Candidatus Thiodictyon syntrophicum: one gene and its partner. The protein of the gene in region 1 interacts with the protein of each later gene in a pairwise test. Links are inferred from orthologs where the notes say so. Each region holds a gene or a part of one and is shown in the gene's direction. Other genes may lie near its edges. The genes, in order: THSYN_RS28840 and THSYN_RS22570.

Region 1 (10,268 bases):
GTCGCAGGGCGGCGGCGGAATCCGCGGCCTGGGCATGTTGGCCGACCCGCTCGGCGATGTCGGCGATGAGCGTGACGATGGCAGGGGTGATCGCGAAGGGCGGTGAATAGGGTGCGACCATGGACTTCGACTCAATCCCGCGTTGCGCAACGATGTTATGCCATCTCGCCGACGCGTCGCAGCACTGTCTCGATCACCTGCGCCGAGATTCGGAAGTCGGAGCCGTGCAGACGGGCAAACGCGTCCCGCGCCGATCCGATCAGCCTCCGCGTCTTGGCCATCCCGATGATCGCCGCGGTGCCGGCCACGACCAAGCCATGCTCCATGGCGACCGCACGGCCGGCGCGCTCGTCCATCAACACCAGGCTGGCCCCGGCGTGGGTCAGGGCGATCCGAATGCAGGCGGCCTCTCCCTCATCGAGGTCGGGGAGCACCACGGCCCCGGGGGTCGCATCAATCTGATTCAGCCAGCCCGCGGCCGCGGCTGCGAGGATCGCCGTCTCGTCGCGACCATCAGCGCATCGGGCTTGTCCCGGTTCATGACGACGACCAGGTCGCGGTGCGACTTGCGCAGGGCCTCGCTGGGGTTGTTCTTGAGCCCGCTGACGTTGACGGTCTCCATGCCTAGCTCCCATGGGAATGTCTGATGGGAATAATCGTAGCAGAGGTACGCGCCGCTTCACACTGGGGAACGCCGCAACCCGAGGACCCTTTTGGGACGCACTGGTGATGATCTCGGGCAATACGTGTGCACGAGGGTAGGGCACATTCAGGCCCCCGGGGGTGGTGGGCGGGGCCTGGATGGCGTGACGGAAACGTGACGCCGTCAGGTCACATGATGCCGCTCCCGTGCGTCTTTCGCAGTCACAACAGCCTGGGGCAGGATGTGCTAAAGTGTTGACTCTGAAGTGTTGTCTGGGCACCCGCGTGGCTACGAATCCGGTGGTCGGGAGTGTGAATCTCTCCGGGCGAGCGACTCGAACGGCTGCCACCCAGCCGGGGCCTGAGCCTTACGAGGACCAACCGATGAACCCGACACGACTGGATCGCTACCGCGGCTGCCTGCTCGGCCTGGCTGCCGGGGACGCCCTGGGCACTACCCTGGAGTTCCGCGCGCCGGGGAGCTTTGAGCCGATTACCGGCATCGCGGGCGGCGGACCCTTTCACCTCAAACCCGGTGACTGGACCGATGACACCTCCATGGCCCTGTGCCTGGCCGAGAGTCTGGTCCTGTGTCGGGGCTTCGACGCGGCGGACCAGATGCGGCGCTATGTGCGCTGGTGGCGGGAGGGGTACTTGAGCGTCACCGGCGCCTGCTTCGACATCGGCAACGCCACCCGGGGCGCGCTCGGGCGCTTCGAGCAGACCGGCGATCCCGTCGCCGGCGCCGCCGACCCGCGCTCGGCCGGCAACGGCTGCATCATGCGCCTGGCCCCGGTCCCCATGGCCTTTGCGGGGGACCCGCATCAGGCCATCAGCCTGGCGGCCGAGAGTTCGCGTACCACCCATGGGGCGCGCACCTGCCTGGATGCCTGCCGCTACATGGCCGGCATCCTGGTCGGCGCACTGCGCGGGGTGGACAAGGGGACCCTGCTCGGACCCCGCTACAGCCCGGTGCCGGGGCTCTGGGAACGGGAACCGCTATGCCCGGCGATCGACGCCGTCGCCGCCGGTTCATTCAAGGCCAAGGAACCGCCCGCGATCCGCGGCAGCGGCTATGTGGTCGAGGCCCTGGAGGCCGCCCTCTGGGCCTTCCACCGCACCGACTCATTCGCCGCCGGGGCGCTGGCCGCGGTCAACCTGGGCGACGATGCGGATACCACCGGGGCCATCTATGGGCAGATCGCGGGGGCCTGGTACGGGCTCGACGGTATACCGCGGGAGTGGCGGGCGCTCGTTGCGCAGGCGGGGCTTATTCTCGGGTTGGCGGAATCGTTGATCAAGAGTGATCCGGCCAGCGCATCGCGCAATGAAGGACGCGGAGGATCTCCAGTGCGTCCGCATTGAGGCGTTGGGGAACGGTTCTCTGATAAGTGAAACAAGTCCATTAGGCAATGCTTGTCGCTTCGTCGTTGTCGTTGTCGTTGTCGTTGTCGTTGTCGTTGTCGTAATCGAGGTTAGCGTAACACCCCGCCCCGGACTCAAGCCAAATTTGGCCTCGATCGTCATTCCGGCCGGAGCGCCCGTAGGGTGCGCCGCGCGCACCCGCGCCACCACGATGCCATTGCGTCCCTGCGCAAGGTGCGCGCGGCGCACCCTACGTCGATCGCCGGTCGCGGCCGGAACGACGATCGAGGCCCCACATAGCATCGCTTCTCCGATTACGATCACGACAACGACAACGACAACCTAGGCCCGCTTAAGGCCCGGTCAACCCTTATCCACCCGCCGAAAGTGCCCCTCAATGACCCGGGGTCCGCGCTCGGCACCCGGGCCATGGGTGCGAACCGGGATGACCTTCACATACCGGCGGACCACCCAGCGGCGCAGCGGCGGGATCAGGAGCAGGAAGCCGAGGGTATCGGTGAGAAAGCCCGGGAGCAGCAGGAAGAGGCCGGCGACCAGGAGCAGGGCGCCGTCCAGAAGTTCCAGGGCCGGGACCTCGTCGCGGGCCAGGGACTCGCGCACCCGCATCAGCACGCCGAACCCCTGACGACGGACCAGCCAGGCGCCGAGGATCGCGCACAGGATGGACAGGGCGATGGTCGGGACGGCGCCGATGACCGAGCCGACCTTGATCAGGAAATAGACCTCGATCAGGGGCAGGCCGATGAACAACAGAATAAAAATTGGCACTGCAGGGGGCCTCTGGATGGGTGGGGGGATGCGGGGGAGCCGGCCGGGGGTCCTGACGCGGGCCCGGGCGGGCGGGCCGTTTGCGGGGTCCGATCGCGGCGGGACACCGCTCCCACGGGGTCCTGGTCGGCTTCGGCCCGGCATTGATGGCCGGACCTTTGTCCCCGAGCGGAGCGTTCAAGTGGCAGCAAAGGGCGGGCCGACGCCTTATCATCCCACAATGTGGCGGCGCCTGGCCGCCGCCCTGAGGCCGCCCGAGGATTTTCATGACCGCCGAGACCGATTACCGGCTGGTGCTCTGCACCTGCCCGGACCAGGAGTGCGCAACCCGTATCGCCGAGCGCCTGGTGGAGGAGCGGCTCGCCGCCTGCGTGAGCCTGGTACCGGGGCTCACGTCCATCTACCGCTGGCAGGGGGCGATCCAACGCGACGCGGAGGTCCTGCTCCTGATCAAGACGGTGGCCGTGCGCTTCGAGGTCCTGGCCGCGACCTTGAGCGCGTTGCACCCCTACGAGGTGCCGGAGATCATCGCGCTCCCGATCACCGCGGGGCTGCCCGACTACCTGACCTGGATGATCCAATGCACCCAACCAGACACCTGAGCGCCGGGGCCCGGTCCCTGCCACTTCTGCTCCTCCTGCTGTGCCTGTCGGTCCTGGCCGAGGAGGCGTTCTTGCTGCCGGAACAGGCCTTCCAGGTCGCGGCGCAGGCCGAGGGGGCGGACGCGGTGCGGGTGCGCTGGACCATCGCCGAGGGCTATTACCTCTACCAGGGCAAGTTCCGCTTTACGACCCAGACCCCGGGGATCGCACTCGGGACCCCGGCCCTGCCCCCCGCCGAGACGAAGCAGGACCCCTATTTCGGCGAGATGCAGGTCTATCGCCGCCAGGTCGAGGTCCTGCTGCCGCTCACCCGGGAGGCGGGGAGCGCAGACACCCTGGCCCTGGAGGTGACCTCGCAGGGGTGTGCCGATGCCGGCCTGTGCTACCCGCCCGAGCGTCAGCACCTCGCGGTCGGACTGCCCCCGGCGCCCGCGGCGGCCGGCCCGCGACCGCAGCCGGCGCAGACGCCGGGCGCGGCCCCGGCGGCGGCCGAGGCCCCGCCCTTGTCTTCCCCCATCGGCGCCGCCGCCCTGGGTCTGGGCAAGGCCGTCGGGGCGGCCGCGCGGCACGGGCAGGACAACGCGATCCCGGCCGTCGAGGAGGCCTTCCGCTTCCAGGCGACCGTGGCCGCCCCGGACCGGCTGGACCTCGCCTGGGACCTGGCCCCGGGGACCTATCTCTATCGCGAGAAGCTGGTCCTGGCGCTGGAGGGAGCCTCTGGGGTAACGCTCGGGGCCTTCCAACTGCCCCCGGGCGAGGTCGAGAAGGACGGGATCAGGCCGGACGGCAGCATCGGTGAGGTGGAGGTCTACCGGGGCCGCGTGGCACTTCAGGTACCCCTGGTGCGTCACGCCGGCGCCGCAGCCGAGGTCACCCTGGTGGTCAAGGACCAGGGGTGCGCGCAGCAGGGGCTTTGTTACCCGCCGCAGACCCGGCGGGTCAAGCTCGCGCTGCCGCCGGCGCCGGGCGGCGCTGAGATCGGGGGCACGGGCGGGACGGCGCCCCTGCAGTCGGCCGCGCCGGGCCGGCGCGCGACGCCCCCGCAGGCGCTCCCACCGGAGCCCCTGGAGGCGGTCTCCGAACAGGACCGGATCGCCGCGGTCCTGGCCGGCGGCAACCTGTGGGCGGTGGTCGGCCTGTTCTTCGGCTTCGGGCTGCTGCTCGCCTTCACGCCCTGCGTCTTCCCCATGATCCCCATCCTGTCGGGCATCATCGCCGGGCGCGGGGCGCACCTCAGCACCCGCCGGGCCTTCACCCTGTCGCTCGTCTATGTGCTCGCCATGGCCTTGACCTACACCCTCGCCGGGGTGCTGGCGGGGCTGTTCGGGGGCAACCTCCAGATCGTCTTCCAAAACCCCTGGATTCTCAGCGCCTTCGCCCTGGTGTTCGTCCTGCTGGCCCTGTCCATGTTCGGCTTCTTTCACCTGCAACTGCCCTCCGGGCTGCACGCCCGGCTGGCGGCGCTCAGCCACCGGCAGCGGGGCGGCACCCTGCTCGGGGTGGCCGTCATGGGCGTACTCTCGGCCCTGATCGTGGGTCCCTGCGTCGCCCCGCCGCTCTTCGGTGCCCTGATCTATATCAGCCAGACCGGGGACGCGGTGCTCGGGGGGGTGGCGCTCTTCGCCCTGAGCCTGGGGATGGGTGCGCCGCTCCTCGTCATCGGCACCTCCGCGGGCAAGTTCCTGCCCCGCAGCGGGGCCTGGATGGGGACGGTCAATGCGGTCTTCGGCGTGGGCCTGCTGGGGGTGGCCATCCTGCTGCTGGAGCGCATCCTGCCGGCGGCGGTGGCCATGCTGCTGTGGGGTCTGCTCCTCATCGGCAGCGCGGTCTACCTGGGGGCGCTCACCCAGTTGGCCCCCGGGGCGAGCGGTTGGAGCAAGCTCTGGAAGGGGCTCGGGGTCGGCCTGCTGATCTACGGCGCCCTGATGCTGGTGGGCGCCGCGGCGGGCGGCAAGGATACGCTCCAGCCCCTGCGCGGCCTCCTGGGCGGGGCCGGCGCGGCGGGCGGCGGCGCGCCGCGGGCCGCCTTCCAGCGCATCAAGACCGGGGCGGATCTGGACCGGGAACTGGCCGCCGCGCGGGCCAACGGGCGGCCGGTGCTGCTCGATTTCTACGCCGACTGGTGCATCTCCTGCAAAGAGATGGACCGCGACACCTTCAGCGACCCCGCGGTGATCGCCGAGTTGCAGCGGTTCGTCCTGCTGCGGGCCGACGTCACCGCCAACGACCCGGACGACCAGGCCCTGATGCAGGGGCGCTTCAAGCTCCCCGGGCCGCCCGCCATCCTGTTCTTCTCGTCGGCGGGGACCGAGGTCGCCGGTCTGCGGCTGGTCGGGTTCAGGCCGGCGGCCGAGTTCGCGCAACACCTGCGGCGGGCGGCTCCCGCGGGGCCTTAGCGCGACGTCGGTGCCGGTTTCGATCGCGGGCAGATTTTCCGCAGAACTGGACATGATCGCGCGAAGTCCGGACAATTCGACGGGATTCGCCGCCGCTTCGCCCATCCCGGGCAGGCGCCCGGCGCCAACCCGGCGGCCCTCGCCCCCCGCGGCGGCCTCCCCACACCCCGAACCTGCATGGGCACAGCGGCGACATGGCAAGCATCCTGGTCCTCAACGGACCCAACCTCAACCTGCTCGGGACCCGGGAGCCCGGCCACTATGGTCAGGTCACCCTGGCCGTGATCGAGGAGCGGCTGCGCGCACAGGCGCGGCGCGGCGGTCACGACCTGGACTTCGCCCAGAGCAACGCGGAGCACGTCCTGATCGAGCGCGTCCAGGCCGCCCCCGGCGCCGGCGTCGCCTTCATCATCGTCAACCCCGCTGCCTTCACCCATACCAGCGTGGCCCTGCGCGACGCACTGCTCGCCGTCGCCATCCCCTTCATCGAGGTGCACCTGTCCAACGTGCACGCCCGCGAGCCCTTCCGCCGCCACTCCTACTTCTCCGATATCGCGGTGGGAGTGATCAGCGGGCTGGGCGCGCAGGGGTATGAATTGGCGCTCAGCGCCGCCCTTTACCGGCTGGCACCGGCCGCCCCCACCGAGAACCACTGAACATGGATATCCGCAAGGTCAAAAAGCTGATCGAACTCCTGGAGCAATCCAATGTGGCGGAGATCGAGATTCACGAGGGGGAGGAATCGGTGCGCATCAGCCGGCACGGCACCGCAACCTCACTCTTCATGCCCCACGCGATGACGCAGCAGCCGGCAAGCGCCCCGAGCGCGCCCATCCCGGCCGCCGGCCTGGCCAAGCCCGGCGATGAATTTCTCGATGGGCTGGCCGGGGAGGTCGTACGCTCGCCCATGGTCGGCACCTTCTACCGCTCCCCCTCGCCGGGCACCGGCCCCTTCGTCGTGGAGGGCCAGCAGGTCAAGGCCGGGGACATACTCTGCATCATCGAGGCGATGAAGATCCTGAACCAGATCGAGTGTGAGCGCACCGGCACACTACGCCGCATCCTGGTGGAAAACGGCCAGCCGGTAGAATACAACCAGCCGCTGTTCGTCATCGAGTAAGGCGCCCCCGCGACCCCCGCGCGGGGCCGCCCACGGCGGTCCCAACCCGGGACCAAAAGCGCCACGCCGCACCAGCCGACCACCGTCCACAGGCTACCCCAGCATGCCAGCCATGATCGAGAAGATCCTCATCGCCAACCGGGGTGAGATAGCACTCCGTGTCCTGCGCGCCTGCCGCGAACTGGGCATCCGCACCGTCGCCGTCCATTCGGAGGCGGACCGCGACTTGAAGCACGTCCTGCTGGCCGACGAATCGGTCTGCATCGGGCCCGCGGCGTCGCGCGACAGCTACCTCAACATCCCCGCCATCATCAGCGCCGCCGAGGTCACCGACACGGTCGCCATCCACCCCGGCTACGGCTTCCTGTCGGAGAACGCGGACTTCGCCGAGCGCGTGGAGCGCTCCGGCTTCATCTTCATCGGCCCACGCCCGGAGACCATCCGCCTGATGGGCGACAAGGTCTGCGCCATCGCCGCCATGAAGGCGGCCGGCGTACCCTGCGTGCCCGGCTCCGACGGACCCCTGGACGACAACGACAAGAAGCGCACCCTGGAATTGGCCCGCACCATCGGCTACCCGATCATCATCAAGGCCTCCGGCGGCGGCGGCGGCCGTGGGATGCGGGTCGTGAACTCGGAGGCGACCCTGCTCAACGCCGTCTCGCTTACCCGGGCCGAGGCCGCGGGCGCCTTCAACAACGACATGGTGTACATGGAGAAGTACCTGGAGAACCCGCGCCATATCGAATTCCAGATGCTGGCCGACCAGCACGGCCAGGCCATCTATCTGGGCGAGCGTGACTGTTCCATGCAGCGCCGCCACCAAAAGGTGGTCGAAGAGGCCCCCGCCCCCGGCATCACGCCGGCGCAACGCGCCGAGATCGGGGAGCGCTGCGCCCAGGCCTGTCGGGACATCGGCTACCGCGGCGCCGGCACCTTTGAATTCCTCTATGAGGACGGGCGCTTCTATTTCATCGAGATGAACACCCGCGTGCAGGTCGAGCACCCCGTCACCGAGATGGTGACCGGGGTGGACATCGTCAAGGAGCAGATCCTGATCGCGGCCGGGGAGCACCTGCATTACACGCAGGATGACATCACCATCCGCGGCCATGCGATCGAATGCCGCATCAATGCCGAGCACTCCGAGACCTTCCGCCCCAGCCCCGGCAAGATCATCGAGTTCCACGCCCCCGGCGGCCCCGGCATCCGCATGGACACCCATATCTATTCCGGCTATACGGTCCCCTCCCACTACGACTCCATGATCGGCAAGCTGGTCAGCCACGGCGAGACCCGCCAGGTCGCCATCGCACGTATGTGCAACGCCCTGCGCGAGACGGTCATCGAGGGCATCGACACCAATATCAAGCTCCAGCGCGCCATCCTGCGCGACGCCGCCTTCGAGGCCGGCGGGGCCAATATCCATTACCTGGAGAAGAAGCTGGGGCTCTAGTGCCGCCGGGCGCAATTGCCCGGACCATCGGCGCAGGGTGCGCAGTGCGCACCTTGCAAGAGCGCGGCTGAACGCGACGGCGTGAGTCTTCGCCGGTACCGCGGTGCGCGCGGCACACCCTTATTCCACCAGACCCCGGGGGTCCATCCGCCGTGCCGAAAAAGCCCGCCAAGAACAAACCAGACAAGTCGCCGCAGCCCGAGCCGGCCCAACTCAAGGCCGTGGAGCGTCTGATCGAGGCCGCAGACTACCCGCCGGCCATCGCGCGGGCACGCGCCCTGGTGCAGCGCTATCCGGATTACGGCGGCGCCCGGCGGCTGCTGATGGATGCCCTGTACCGGGGTCAGGGTCAGGGCGCGGCCGCCCTGGCCGCCTATGAATGGGCGCAGCACCGGCCCAACAGCCTGCCCGCCCAGGCGGCGCTGTTCCAATTCGCCCTCGACGGTCGGCACCTCCTGCTCGCGCAACGGGTCGCGGAGCGGCTGCGCGACCTGGGGGCCGTGACCCGGGGCCTGCCCATGACCGCCGAGGCCCTGGACGGTCTGCTGAAGCAGCACGACGGTTCCCGGGCGAGCCGCGAGGAGGTCGAGCAGTTCGACCTCGGCAAGCTGCACCTGGACGCCCACGACTTCGCCGGGGCCGTGCGCATCCTGGAAGGCGTTCCCATCACCCCGGCCCGCAACAACCGGGCGCTGTGTTTGTTCCACCTGAGCCGGATCGAGGAGGCCCTGGTCGCCTTCCTGGACGCCTGGCGGCAGGACCCGGGCAACCTCTTTGCCCTGGGCTTCGCCCTGCAACTGCACCTCTATCAGGGTGATGAGACCGGCGCCCGGGCGCTCGTGCCCCCCCTGGCCGAGGCCACCGCGCGGCGTACCGAGGATGCCCTGGCCCAGGTCGCCGCCCTGCTCCTGATTCAGGAGGACCAGGCCGCCTGGGACGCCTTCGAGCGCGCTCGCCAGGCCGCGTGGGTCGCCCATGAGACCGGCCAGCTGCCGGCCCTCTGGCTCCAGGAGGGCGGCGCCGCGGCCAGCCGGCTCGGGCGCGGCGACCAGGCGCGGGCGCTGTGGGAGCAGGCCTTGGCAATGAGTCCCGGGTTCCCCCTTCCTACGGAAAACCTGCGCGTCCTGGATCGGGACGGCCAGACCCCGGCCTATCCGGTGGTGTTCGTCCAGGGCCAGGTGTTGCCCGTCGCCTGGACGGACGGACTGCGCACGCTGGACGTGGCGGGTCTGGAGTCACACCTCGCCGCGCTGACCGCCGCCGATGCCTACCTGGAGGCGCTCTACCTGGGGGGCGAGGCGGCCTTGCGAGGGCTCACCGTATACCTGCTGAAGCACCGGCTGGACCGCGTGCCCACGGCGAGGAGGCGGCACGCGGCGGTGATCCTGCGGGACCTGGCGCGCCTGCCCATCGGCACCCCCAAGGAGCGCTCGGGCTTCCTCGGCGCACTGCGTGATCACGGATTACTCGCGTCCGACGAGGCCGTTGAACTTTGGAACGGCAAGGAGCTGCGGGAGGTCAACATGCTCTCGACCCATATCGATCGGGAGTCGGAGCCGTCGGATCTGCCGGCGGACCTCCAGGCCCTGCTCGATGAATCCCTGCTCCTGCATCGCGGGGGACGCTTCGCGGCCGCCGAGGACCGTATCAACGCCATCCTCGGGCGCATCCCCGAGCACCGCGCCGCCCTCGGCCAACTGGCGGCGATCCGCGGCAGCCAGGGCCGGCGCCAGGAGGTCGAGGCGCTCCTGCGGCGGGTCATCGCCGCCCACCCCGACGACCTGTTGGCCCGCTGCAACCTGGCCGCCATCCAGATCGAAGACGGCGATCTCGACACGGCCAGGGACTTGTTGTCCGGCCTCGCGCAACGCCCGCGCCTGCACCTGCGGGAGGCCTTC
Region 2 (10,028 bases), 1.4 Mb from region 1 along the record:
TAGCTTTTATCCACTGGCGGGCCGGCTGATCCCCGTGTTCTGGTTACTGGCGGCGGCCTTCATCCTGGTCGCGCTCTATTGGGGCTTTTTTCAGACCCCGGACCAGCTCGGCGGCAGCAACGCCCAGAAGGACTATTACCGGATCATCTTTATCCATGTCGGCACGGCCTGGATGTCGATGTGGCTCTATGCGGTGCTGGTCGCCTGGGCGGCGGTGGGGCTGGTATTCAAGACGCGGCTGTCCTTCATGATGGCCAATGCCATTGCGCCGACCGGGGCCATCTTCACCTTCCTGGCCCTGTGGACCGGGGCCATCTGGGGGCGCCCGAGTTGGGGCACCTATTGGGATTGGGACCCGCGCCTGACCTCGGAGCTGATCCTGTTCTTTCTCTATATCGGTTACATCGCCCTGCACTCGGCCATCGACGACAGCCGGCGCGCCGACCGGGCGGCCGCGCTCCTGGCGATCGTCGGCCTGGTGATGGTGCCGGTGATCTTCTGGTCCATCAACTGCCCGGACCCCAACCAGTGCGCGGCGCTGCATCAGCGCTCGGGACTGAGCAAGGTCGACGGCAATATCCTGTTCGCAATGCTCACCATGACCCTGGGACTCTGGATGTACTCATTCGCAACGACCCTGATGCGCGTGCGCGGCATCATCCTCACCCGCGAGGCCGAGGCCGCCTGGGTCCAGGACCTGGTGCGGGCTCAGGCGCGGGGATCATGAATATCATGAATAAGATACTGGAATTCCTTTCACAAGGCGGTTACGGCGGTTACATCTGGAGCGCCTACGGCATGACCCTGGCGCTGCTGGTCATCGAGACACTGGGGCTGCGCCGCGGCCAGCGGGCGATTCTGGCACGGCTGCAGCGCCTGCTGCGGCTGCGCAACGCGGGAGACAAGCAATGAAGGCAAGACACAAGCGACTGGTGCTGGTGGGCGTGGCGATCCTGGGCGTCGGCGCCGCGGCGACGCTCGCCATCAGCGCCCTGCAAAGCAATATCTCCTATTTCTTCAGCCCGTCGCAGGTGCTGGCGAAAGAGGCCCCGGCCGATCGGGTCTTTCGTCTCGGCGGGCTGGTCAACAAGGGGTCGCTGAACCGCGGGGCGGACGGGCTGACCGTGACCTTCGACGTGACCGACCTGGCGCAGAGCGTCAAGGTCTCCTATACCGGCATACTCCCGGACCTTTTCAAGGAAGGCCAGGGGGCCGTGACCAGGGGACGCCTGGGACCCGACGGGGTCTTCTATGCGGAAGAGGTGCTGGCCAAACACGATGAGGCCTACATGCCGCCCGAGGTCGCGGACAGTCTCAAGACGGCCCAGTCCCAAGGCGCGCCGGCCGCCGCCGCGACGACCTCGGCGGCGCGCCCCGGGGGGGCACAATGATCCCTGAACTCGGACACTTCGCCCTGATCCTGGCCTTGGGCCTCGCCGTCACCCAGGCGATCTTCCCGCTCTGGGGCTCATTCAACGGCCGCCGCGCCTGGATGGAACTGGCCCGCCCCCTGGCCCTGGGTCAGTTGACCTTTCTCTTCCTGGCCTTCGCCTGTCTGATGCAGGCCTTCCTGACCAGCGATTTTTCGGTGGTCTATGTCGCCACCAACTCCAACAGCCTGCTGCCTGATCTCTATAAGATGTCCGCCGTGTGGGGCGCCCATGAGGGCTCGCTCCTGCTGTGGGCACTGTTGCTGGCCGGCTGGGGGGCGGCGGTCGCGCTCTTCAGCCGCAACCTGCCGTTACCGATGATCGCGCGCGTGATCGCGGTCCAGGCGATGATCGCCATCGGCTTTCTGCTCTTCATGCTGCTGACCTCCAACCCCTTCGAGCGCATCTTCCCGGTGCCGCTGGAGGGCCGGGATTTGAATCCGCTGCTGCAGGACTTCGGGCTCGCCATCCACCCGCCGATGCTCTATATGGGCTACGTGGGCTTCTCGGTCGCCTTCGCCTTCGCCATCGCGGCACTGATCGGCGGGAAGCTGGACGCGGCCTGGGCGCGCTGGTCGCGGCCCTGGACCACGGTCGCCTGGGTCTTCCTCACCATCGGCATCGCGCTCGGCTCCTGGTGGGCCTACTACGAACTGGGCTGGGGCGGCTGGTGGTTCTGGGACCCGGTGGAGAACGCCTCTTTCATGCCCTGGCTGGTGGGCACCGCCCTGATCCATTCGCTGGCGGTCACCGAGAAGCGCGGGGCCTTCAAGAGTTGGACCGTGCTGCTCGCCATCGCCGCCTTCTCGCTGTCGCTGCTCGGGACCTTCCTGGTGCGCTCCGGGGTCCTGACCTCGGTCCACGCCTTTGCCACCGACCCGGCGCGCGGGACCTTCATCCTCGCCTTTCTGGTCATCGTCATCGGCGGCTCGCTGGCGCTCTATGCCTGGCGCGCCCCGGCGATCTCCGCGGGCGGACGCTTCGATCTCGTCTCGCGCGAGAGCTTTCTACTGATCAACAACCTGCTGCTCGCCGCCTTGGCGGCCCTGGTGCTCTTCGGCACCCTGGCCCCGCTGATCTACGAGGCGGCCGGCTGGGGCAAGATCTCGGTCGGTTTCCCCTGGTTCAACATGATGTTCGTGGCGCTCTCCCCGCTCCTGGTGCTGGCCATGGGCATCGGCCCCCTCACCCGCTGGAAGCACGATGACGCGGACCGCCTGCTGCGCCTGCTCTGGCTGGCGCTGGCGGTGAGCCTGATCATTGGGGTGGTCACCGCGACCGGCCTGGTCCTGCCGGGAAATTTCCATGTGGGACTGGGGCTCGGGCTCACCGCCTGGCTCGTCCTCACCCACCTGATCGCCCTGGGCGAGCGGGTGACCCAGCGCGGATTGCGCGGGTTCACGACCGACTTGGGCGGTCAGGGCCGCAGTTGGTACGGCATGTGGCTGGCCCACGTCGGCATCGCCGTCTCCATCGTCGGCGTGACCATGGTCACCAGCTTCGGGATCGAGACCGACGTGCGGATGTCGCCCGGCGCGGTCCACGAGACGGCCGGCTATCGCTTCCAATTCAACGGTGTCACGACCATCGTCGGCCCCAACTACCAGGCCAGACGGGGCGAGTTCCGCATCTTCCGGGGCGACCGGCAGATCGCCGTCCTGCAACCGGAGAAGCGCGCCTATGTGGCCGGCGGCATGCCCATGACCGAGGCGGGGATCGACCCCGGGCTGCTGCGCGACCTCTATGTGTCACTGGGTGAGCCGGTCGGCGATCAGGGCGACTGGGCGGTGCGGCTCTACTACAAGCCCTATGTACGCTGGATCTGGCTCGGCGGCATCCTGATGGCCTTGGGCGGCCTCTTGGCGGTCAGCGACCGGCGCTATCGCACGGCCCGCCGCACCAGCGCCGCGACCTTGCCGGCCGGCGCGGCGGCGGCCTGATGGCGGGAAGCGGACGTCCGGGTGCGATCAGAACTGATGCGGTGACCGAGATCCCGGTTACGCTGTCGTTGTCGTTGTCGTTGTCGTTGTCGAATAATCCGACCACGATTACGACAACGACAACGACGCCCCCGGAAGTCCCGTACCATTAGTATTAATTCGGATTGAGGATCGATAATGGCAGGCTCCACCACCCGCTACCTGGTACCGCTCGGTGCCTTTCTGGCGCTCGCCGCCCTGCTCTTCTACGGGCTCGGGTTGGACCCCGGCAAGGTCCCCTCGCCGCTGGTGGACAAACCCTTGCCGGCCTTTGAGCTTGAGTCGCTGAAGGAACCGGGCAAGCTGATCAGCTCCGAGGCCCTCAAGGGCCAGGTCTCATTGGTGAACGTCTGGGCGTCCTGGTGCCCGTCCTGCCGCCAGGAACACGCGCAACTGGTGCGCGTGGCACGCGAGTCCGGGGTGCAGGTGGTCGGCTTCAACTGGAAGGACGAGCGGGCGGCGGCGCTCGAGATGCTGCAACGCTTCGGTGACCCCTATGCCATGATCTTCTTCGACCCGACCAACAAGGTGGGGATCGACCTGGGGGTCTATGGCGCACCCGAGACCTTCATCGTCGACCCCGCGGGCATCATCCGCCATAAGCGCATCGGACCGATCGACGACCAGGTCTGGCGCGACGAGATGCTGCCGGTGATCACGAAGTACACACCCAAAGGATAGCCCATGAGTCCGAGACGCCTCCTCGCCCCAGCCCTGCTGGCCGCCCTGCTCGCCGGGGGGGGCGCCACCGCCTTTACCCTCCAGGAGTTCAGCTTCGACACCCCGGCCCAGGAACAGTCCTTCCGTGACCTGACCAGCAAGCTGCGCTGTCTGGTGTGCCAGAATGAGTCCCTGGCCGCGTCCCAGTCGGACCTGGCGCAGGATCTCCGCAAAGAGGTCTATGCGATGATGCGCGCGGGCAAGTCCCAGGACGAGATCACGACCTTCCTGGTCGATCGCTACGGCGACTTCGTCCTGTATGAACCGCCGGTCAAACCGTCCACCTACCTGCTGTGGTTCGGTCCCTTTGCCCTGGTCGCCATCAGCGGCTTCTTCCTGCTGCGGGCCCTGCGCCGCCAGGGCACCGCGCCGGCGGAAACCCTGAGCGCGGCCGACCAGGCCCGTATCGAGCAACTCCTCGCCGCGACCGGCGACCCCAAAGAACCAGCCAAATGATCATCTTCTGGATACTTGCCGCCGGGCTCACGGGCCTGGCCGTGCTCTTTATCGTCTGGCCGCTGCTGCGCGTCCCGACCGCGGATACGGCGCCGAGCCAAGGGCAGTTGAACCTGGAGGTCTTTCGGCGCCGCCGCGACGAATTGGACGGCGACCTCGCGGCAGGCGTCCTGGTCCGGGAACAATACGACGCGGCCCGCAAGGACCTGGAGCGGGAACTGCTCTATGACTTGGGTGGGGACGCGGACGCGGCCCCCGGGGGCGTCGCCGTGTCACGCCGCAGCGACGACGGCCGGGCGCCCGTCCTGGCCCTGATCCTGGGCGTCGCGCTCCCGGTGGCCACCGTGCTTGCCTACCTGCAACTGGGTGATCAGGGCGTCATCCCGCGGATCGAGGCGGCCGGGGCTGAGACGGGCGAGGCCGCCCCGGCCGACCTTCAGGCGGCACAGTCCCTGGAGGTCCTGGCGCAGGGGCTGGCCGAACGGATGCAGAAGGCCCCCGACAACCTGGACGGCTGGCTGATGCTCGGGCGCACCTATTTCGCGATCGGGCAGCCGGCGAAGGGCCTGGAGGCCCTGGAGCGCGCCTACCAACTCGCCCCCGAACAGGCCGGCGTGCTCGCCGCCTACGCCGAGGCCTTGGGCGCCAACGCGGGTAACCGCCTGAGCGGTCGCCCGGCGGAACTGATCCGCACCGCCCTGCGCCTGGAGCCCGCCAACCCCAATGCCCGCTGGCTCGCCGGGATGCTGGACTATCAGGAGGGGCGCTTCAGCGCGGCGGTGCAGGCCTGGCAGGGGCTCTTGAGCGAATTGGACCCGGCCGGGCAGGAGGCGCAGCAACTCGGTGAGATGATCGCCGAGGCCCAGGGCCAGGCGGGCACGCCGTCGGCGGCCGCCGCGGCACCAGCGTCGGGCGCGAACGCCGCCGCACCCGCCCCGGCGGTCGCCGGTCAGGCGGGGACCGCGGCCGGGGGCACCGGGGCGCGCATCCAGGTGAGCGTCACGCTCGCCCCCGCGCTGGCCGCCCAGGCCACCCCCGACGACACGGTGTTCGTCTTCGCCCGCGCCCCGGCCGGACCGCCCATGCCGCTGGCGGTGCAGCGCCTCAAGGTCGCCGATCTGCCCGCGACCCTCAGCCTGGACGACAGCATGGCCGTCATCCCGACCCTGCGCCTCTCCGGCTACCCGGAGGTCTTGGTCGGTGCCCGCATCTCCAAGAGCGGGCAGGCCACACCGGCCGCCGGTGACCTGGAGGGTCAGACCGGCCCGGTCAAGGCGTCCGGGGGCGCCGCGGTCGTCGTGGCGATCGACCGCGTGAGGCCCTAGGACCGGTCGCCGAACTTCCGGTAAGTGCCGACCAGCGCGGTATAGGCCAGGATGTGGTCCTCCATGGCCAGCAGCAGGTCGTTCTTGGTGGGATTACCCAGTTCGGCCGGAAGTCGCGTGTCCAGGGCATACAACCGGTGGAAATAGCGGTGACGGCCGCTGGGCGGACAGGGACCGCCATAGTCGGTGCGACCCCAACTGTTGAGCCCCGCGACGCACCCCGCGGGCAGGGCCGCGGGCAGGGCCGCGGCGCCGGCACCCTCGGCCAGTCCGGCCGCGGTGGGCGGGAGGTTGTAGAGAATCCAATGATCCCATACCATACGGGGAGCGGCGGGGTCCGGGGCGTCCGGGTCATCGACGATCAGGACCAGACTCTCGGTACCCTCCGGGAGGCCCTGCCAGTAAAGTCCGGGGGAAACATTCGCCCCTTCGCAGGTATACTTAGGGGGAACCTCGCCACCCTCATCGAATGCGTCAGATTTGAGAACCAGTGTCATCTTCTGCCTCCGCGGGCCTGCTAAATTATCAACCAGTGTGGGAACATTATCGGCGATTCGGTCGCGCAATGTACCCCGGGCCGCCCCGCTTGGCGCTGATGATGAAACTTTGGTAATTTTGTACCCGATAATCGGCAGTCCGGGCCCCGCACCAGCCCCAGCAAGGCAACCGCGGACCGGCGCGGACCGGAAAAAAAATACAACCTGTGAGGCTGATTGAGTGGAACTCTCTGCTGCCCACCTGGTCATCGGGTCATGAGGACAAAATCGCCCTAGAGACGGTTTTACCCCTCCCTAGCTGTGCGTCCTTCGGCGGCCGAATGGCCGCCTTTTTTTTGCTCTTATTTTTATAATGTTACCGGAAGGAACCGGAGCCGTACGAGGTTCACTGGGACCCCAACATCCGGGCCGGAAAATCCTCGACCGTGCCATCCGCGACCCGACGACGGTCAATTCCCACCAAGACAATCTGCACGGCCCCACCGGTCCGAGCGGGGAGTTACGGTATAATTTCGCGTTCATGACGAGACCGATCGGGAGGCGGTACGCCGCCCCCCCGACCTGCGCCGCCCCGTCACGCCAGCCACCACGCAATACAGGATCTCCGATGTCTGATTACAACGCCGAGGACGTCCGCAACATCGCCCTGCTCGGGCACGCCGGCAGCGGCAAGACCACCCTGGTCGAGGCCCTGCTTGCCGCCGCTGGCGCCATCGCCGCGCCGGGCAGCGTCGCCAAGGGGACGACGGTGTGCGACTTCGACCCGCTGGAGAAGGAGCTGCAGCACTCGCTGGACTCCGCCATCACCAGCCTCGACAACCGCGGCAAGCATATCAACATCATCGACACCCCCGGCTATCCGGACTTCCTGGGGCGCAGCATCTCGGTGCTGCCGGCGGTCGAGACCGCCGCCGTGGTCATCAATGCCCAGGCCGGGATCGAGTCGGTCACCCAGCGGGTCATGAAGCTGTTGGACAACCGGCACCTGTGTCGACTGATCATCGTCAACCAGATCGATGTCCCCGGCGTGGATCTGGGCGTGCTCACGACCCAGATCCGCGAGACCTTCGGCGCCGAGTGTCTGCCCATCAACCTGCCGGCGGACGGCGGCTCCCGGGTCATTGATTGCTTCTTCCAGCCCCAGGGCGAGGGCGCGGACTTTTCCTCGGTCGCCCAGGCCCATGGGCACATCATCGACCAGGTGGTGGAGGTCGACGAGGCCCTGATGGAGATTTACCTGGAACAGGGACAGGACCTGGCGCCGGAGCAACTCCATGACCCCTTCGAGACGGCGTTGCGCGAAGGCCATCTGATCCCGATCTGTTACTGCTCCGCCACCTCCGGGGCCGGCATCCCGGAGCTGCTGGAGATCCTGGTCCGCCTGATGCCCAACCCGTCCGAGGGCAACCCCCCCGTCTACCTTAAGGGTGAGGGTGCCACGCTGGAGCCGGTCGCGGTCGCCCCGGACCCGACCAAACACGCGCTGGCCCATGTGTTCAAGATCATCAACGACCCCTTCCGCGGCAAGCTCGGCATCTTCCGCATCCACCAGGGACGCATCAGCCAGAACAGCCAACTCCTGATCGGCGACGCCCGTAAGCCGTTCAAGGTCAATCACCTGTTTCGGCTCAACGGCAACGAGCAGATCGAGGTGGCGGACGGCGTCCCCGGGGACATCCTGGCCGTGGCCCGGGTGGACGAGATCCACTTCGATGCGGTGCTGCACGACTCACACGATGAAGACCATCATCACCTGAGCACCATGGAGTGCCCCGTCCCCCTGTTCGGGCTCGCCATTACCACGGCTAAGCGCGGTGACGAACAGAAACTCAACGACGCCCTGCATAAGCTACAGGCCGAGGACCCTTGCTTCCACGTCGAGCACCACGCCGCGACCAACGAGACCATCATGCGCGGTCTGGGTGAGCTGCATCTGAAGGTCCTGCTGCGGCGGCTCTCCGAGCAGTTCCATGTGGACGTGGAGACCCGCCCGCCGAGTATCCCCTACCGCGAGACCATCTCCGCCAAGGCCGAGGGGCACCATCGGCACAAGAAGCAGACCGGCGGCGCCGGTCAGTTCGGCGAGGTCTTCCTGCGGGTGGAGCCCTTGGCGCGCGGGGCGGGGTTTGAGTTCGAGGACGCCACGGTGGGTGGGGTCATCCCCGGCAACTTCATTCCCTCGATCGAAAAGGGTGTGCGCCAGGTGCTCGCTGACGGCGCCATTGCCGGTTACCCGCTCCAAGACGTACGCGTGACCGTCTATGACGGCAAGTTCCACCCGGTGGACTCCAAGGACATCGCCTTCTCCACCGCCGGGCGCAAGGCCTTCATCGACGCCATCGACAAGGCGCGACCGGTGATCCTGGAGCCGATCGTCAAGATCCGCGTAGTCGCCCCGGACTCCTGCATGGGCGACCTGGCGGGTGACCTCTCCGGACGGCGGGGACGCATCAGCGGCAGCGAGTCGCAGAGCGGCGGGCGCATCGTCATCGACGGCGAGGTACCGCTGGCGGAATTGAGCGGCTATGACGCCCGCCTGAAGGCCCTGACCGGGGGCGAGGGTACCTATGGTATCGAGCTCAGCCGCTATGAGCCGGTACCGGCCGCGATCCAGAAACAGTTGGCGGACGCCTATCAGCGTAGCGAGGACTAGCCGGCGTTGAAAAGCAGATAGCTCGCCCCGCATGTGCGGGGAGCGCGCGAGCGGCGCTGGACACTGCGATGCCGACGGCTGGCGGCCCGCCGATCCGGGCGACGACGGACACCCCGCGCAGCGGCGGCGTCAGTGCGCCTGACGCGGCGGGTGCGGCCCGCCGTCGGCCGCGCCACCGGGCACTGCAAGTGTCCAACAGCGGCCCTAAGGCCCGTTCCAATCAACCAAGTACGGCACTGACCAGGAGCAAACAGCATGACCAAAGAACGCAGCCCCAAGAAAGAGACCAAGAAAAAATCCGGCCTGAACCTGAAGGAGAAGCGCGCCGCGAAAAAAACCAAGCAGGACAACAAGCCCCAGTAGAGTTGCAACCGGATGTCGCCTGCCGCCCAGGGCGCGCCGTGCACCAGCCCGGCGCGTTTGCCGCTGTGGATACCGGCCTGCGCAAGGCGATGCCAGGTCGCTGGGCAGCGTATGCGAGCCCTGGATGAGGCAAGCCCAGCGCGACGTTTTCCCGCCGGCCGCGGTCCCGGCACGACCCATGACTGACCAAGTGGGGCGCACCCGCGCAGCAGCTCGCGGTTTACGGGAGGCCCAAGACCATCGGCGGATATTCCGCCGCCCCGTCCGTAACAAAATCTTTACATATTTCTGCAATCCCTGACGCCCATCACAGAGCGAATTCATGCCTTGGGCCATGCTTTGGCTACACGCAAGAGCACCACAAGAGTGCCACCCAACGCAGCGCCGGGAGCAAGAAAATGTCACCTAAACTGATCCTCTGGCTGGTCGTGTCACTCCTAGCCACCACCTGGTACGCGCTCGACCCGGAGGCCGGCGGCCCCTTCTTCGCGGCCCCAACCCATGACATCGCGCTCGCCGATGTGGTCCCCACACTGCGCCCGCAGATTGCCCGCAATCCTTAGGCCGCCATCACTTAAGTCGGCGTCACTGTCCGCGCGTCTTGC

The links.
Region 2: the proteins of THSYN_RS28840 (region 1) and THSYN_RS22570 interact in binary tests that used the Escherichia coli proteins (3 or more experiments, as listed by UniProt). The link is inferred for Candidatus Thiodictyon syntrophicum from one-to-one orthologs.

What each region holds. Positions count from the first base shown.
Region 1 is NZ_CP020370.1:6,719,114-6,729,381, forward strand. Bases 2,998-6,085 are described here. They hold THSYN_RS28840 (protein-disulfide reductase DsbD), read left to right. Parts: upstream 2,998-3,376; coding sequence 3,377-5,794; downstream 5,795-6,085. Other genes in these bases: cutA (divalent-cation tolerance protein CutA), read left to right, coding at 3,063-3,398; aroQ (type II 3-dehydroquinate dehydratase), read left to right, coding at 5,989-6,085. In the rest of the region: THSYN_RS28810 (Fic family protein), read right to left, coding at 1-121; THSYN_RS28815 (PIN domain-containing protein), read right to left, coding at 156-494; THSYN_RS28820 (hypothetical protein), read right to left, coding at 464-622; THSYN_RS28825 (ADP-ribosylglycohydrolase family protein), read left to right, coding at 1,027-2,007; THSYN_RS28830 (FxsA family protein), read right to left, coding at 2,371-2,796; more of aroQ, read left to right, coding at 6,086-6,450; accB (acetyl-CoA carboxylase biotin carboxyl carrier protein), read left to right, coding at 6,453-6,914; accC (acetyl-CoA carboxylase biotin carboxylase subunit), read left to right, coding at 7,027-8,370; THSYN_RS28860 (hypothetical protein), read left to right, coding at 8,523-10,268. UniProt on the Escherichia coli protein: Required to facilitate the formation of correct disulfide bonds in some periplasmic proteins and for the assembly of the periplasmic c-type cytochromes.
Region 2 is NZ_CP020370.1:5,338,979-5,349,006, forward strand. The notes cover bases 2,471-5,318. They hold THSYN_RS22570 (DsbE family thiol:disulfide interchange protein), read left to right. Parts: upstream 2,471-3,547; coding sequence 3,548-4,090; downstream 4,091-5,318. Other genes in these bases: THSYN_RS22565 (heme lyase CcmF/NrfE family subunit), read left to right, coding at 2,471-3,370; THSYN_RS22575 (cytochrome c-type biogenesis protein), read left to right, coding at 4,094-4,585; ccmI (c-type cytochrome biogenesis protein CcmI), read left to right, coding at 4,582-5,318. Also shown: cytochrome c biogenesis protein CcsA, read left to right, coding at 1-727; heme exporter protein CcmD, read left to right, coding at 733-912; cytochrome c maturation protein CcmE, read left to right, coding at 909-1,391; more of THSYN_RS22565, read left to right, coding at 1,388-2,470; more of ccmI, read left to right, coding at 5,319-5,910; THSYN_RS22585 (YbhB/YbcL family Raf kinase inhibitor-like protein), read right to left, coding at 5,907-6,407; fusA (elongation factor G), read left to right, coding at 7,015-9,060; THSYN_RS34245 (hypothetical protein), read left to right, coding at 9,822-9,986. UniProt on the Escherichia coli protein: Involved in disulfide bond formation. Catalyzes a late, reductive step in the assembly of periplasmic c-type cytochromes, probably the reduction of disulfide bonds of the apocytochrome c to allow covalent linkage with the heme.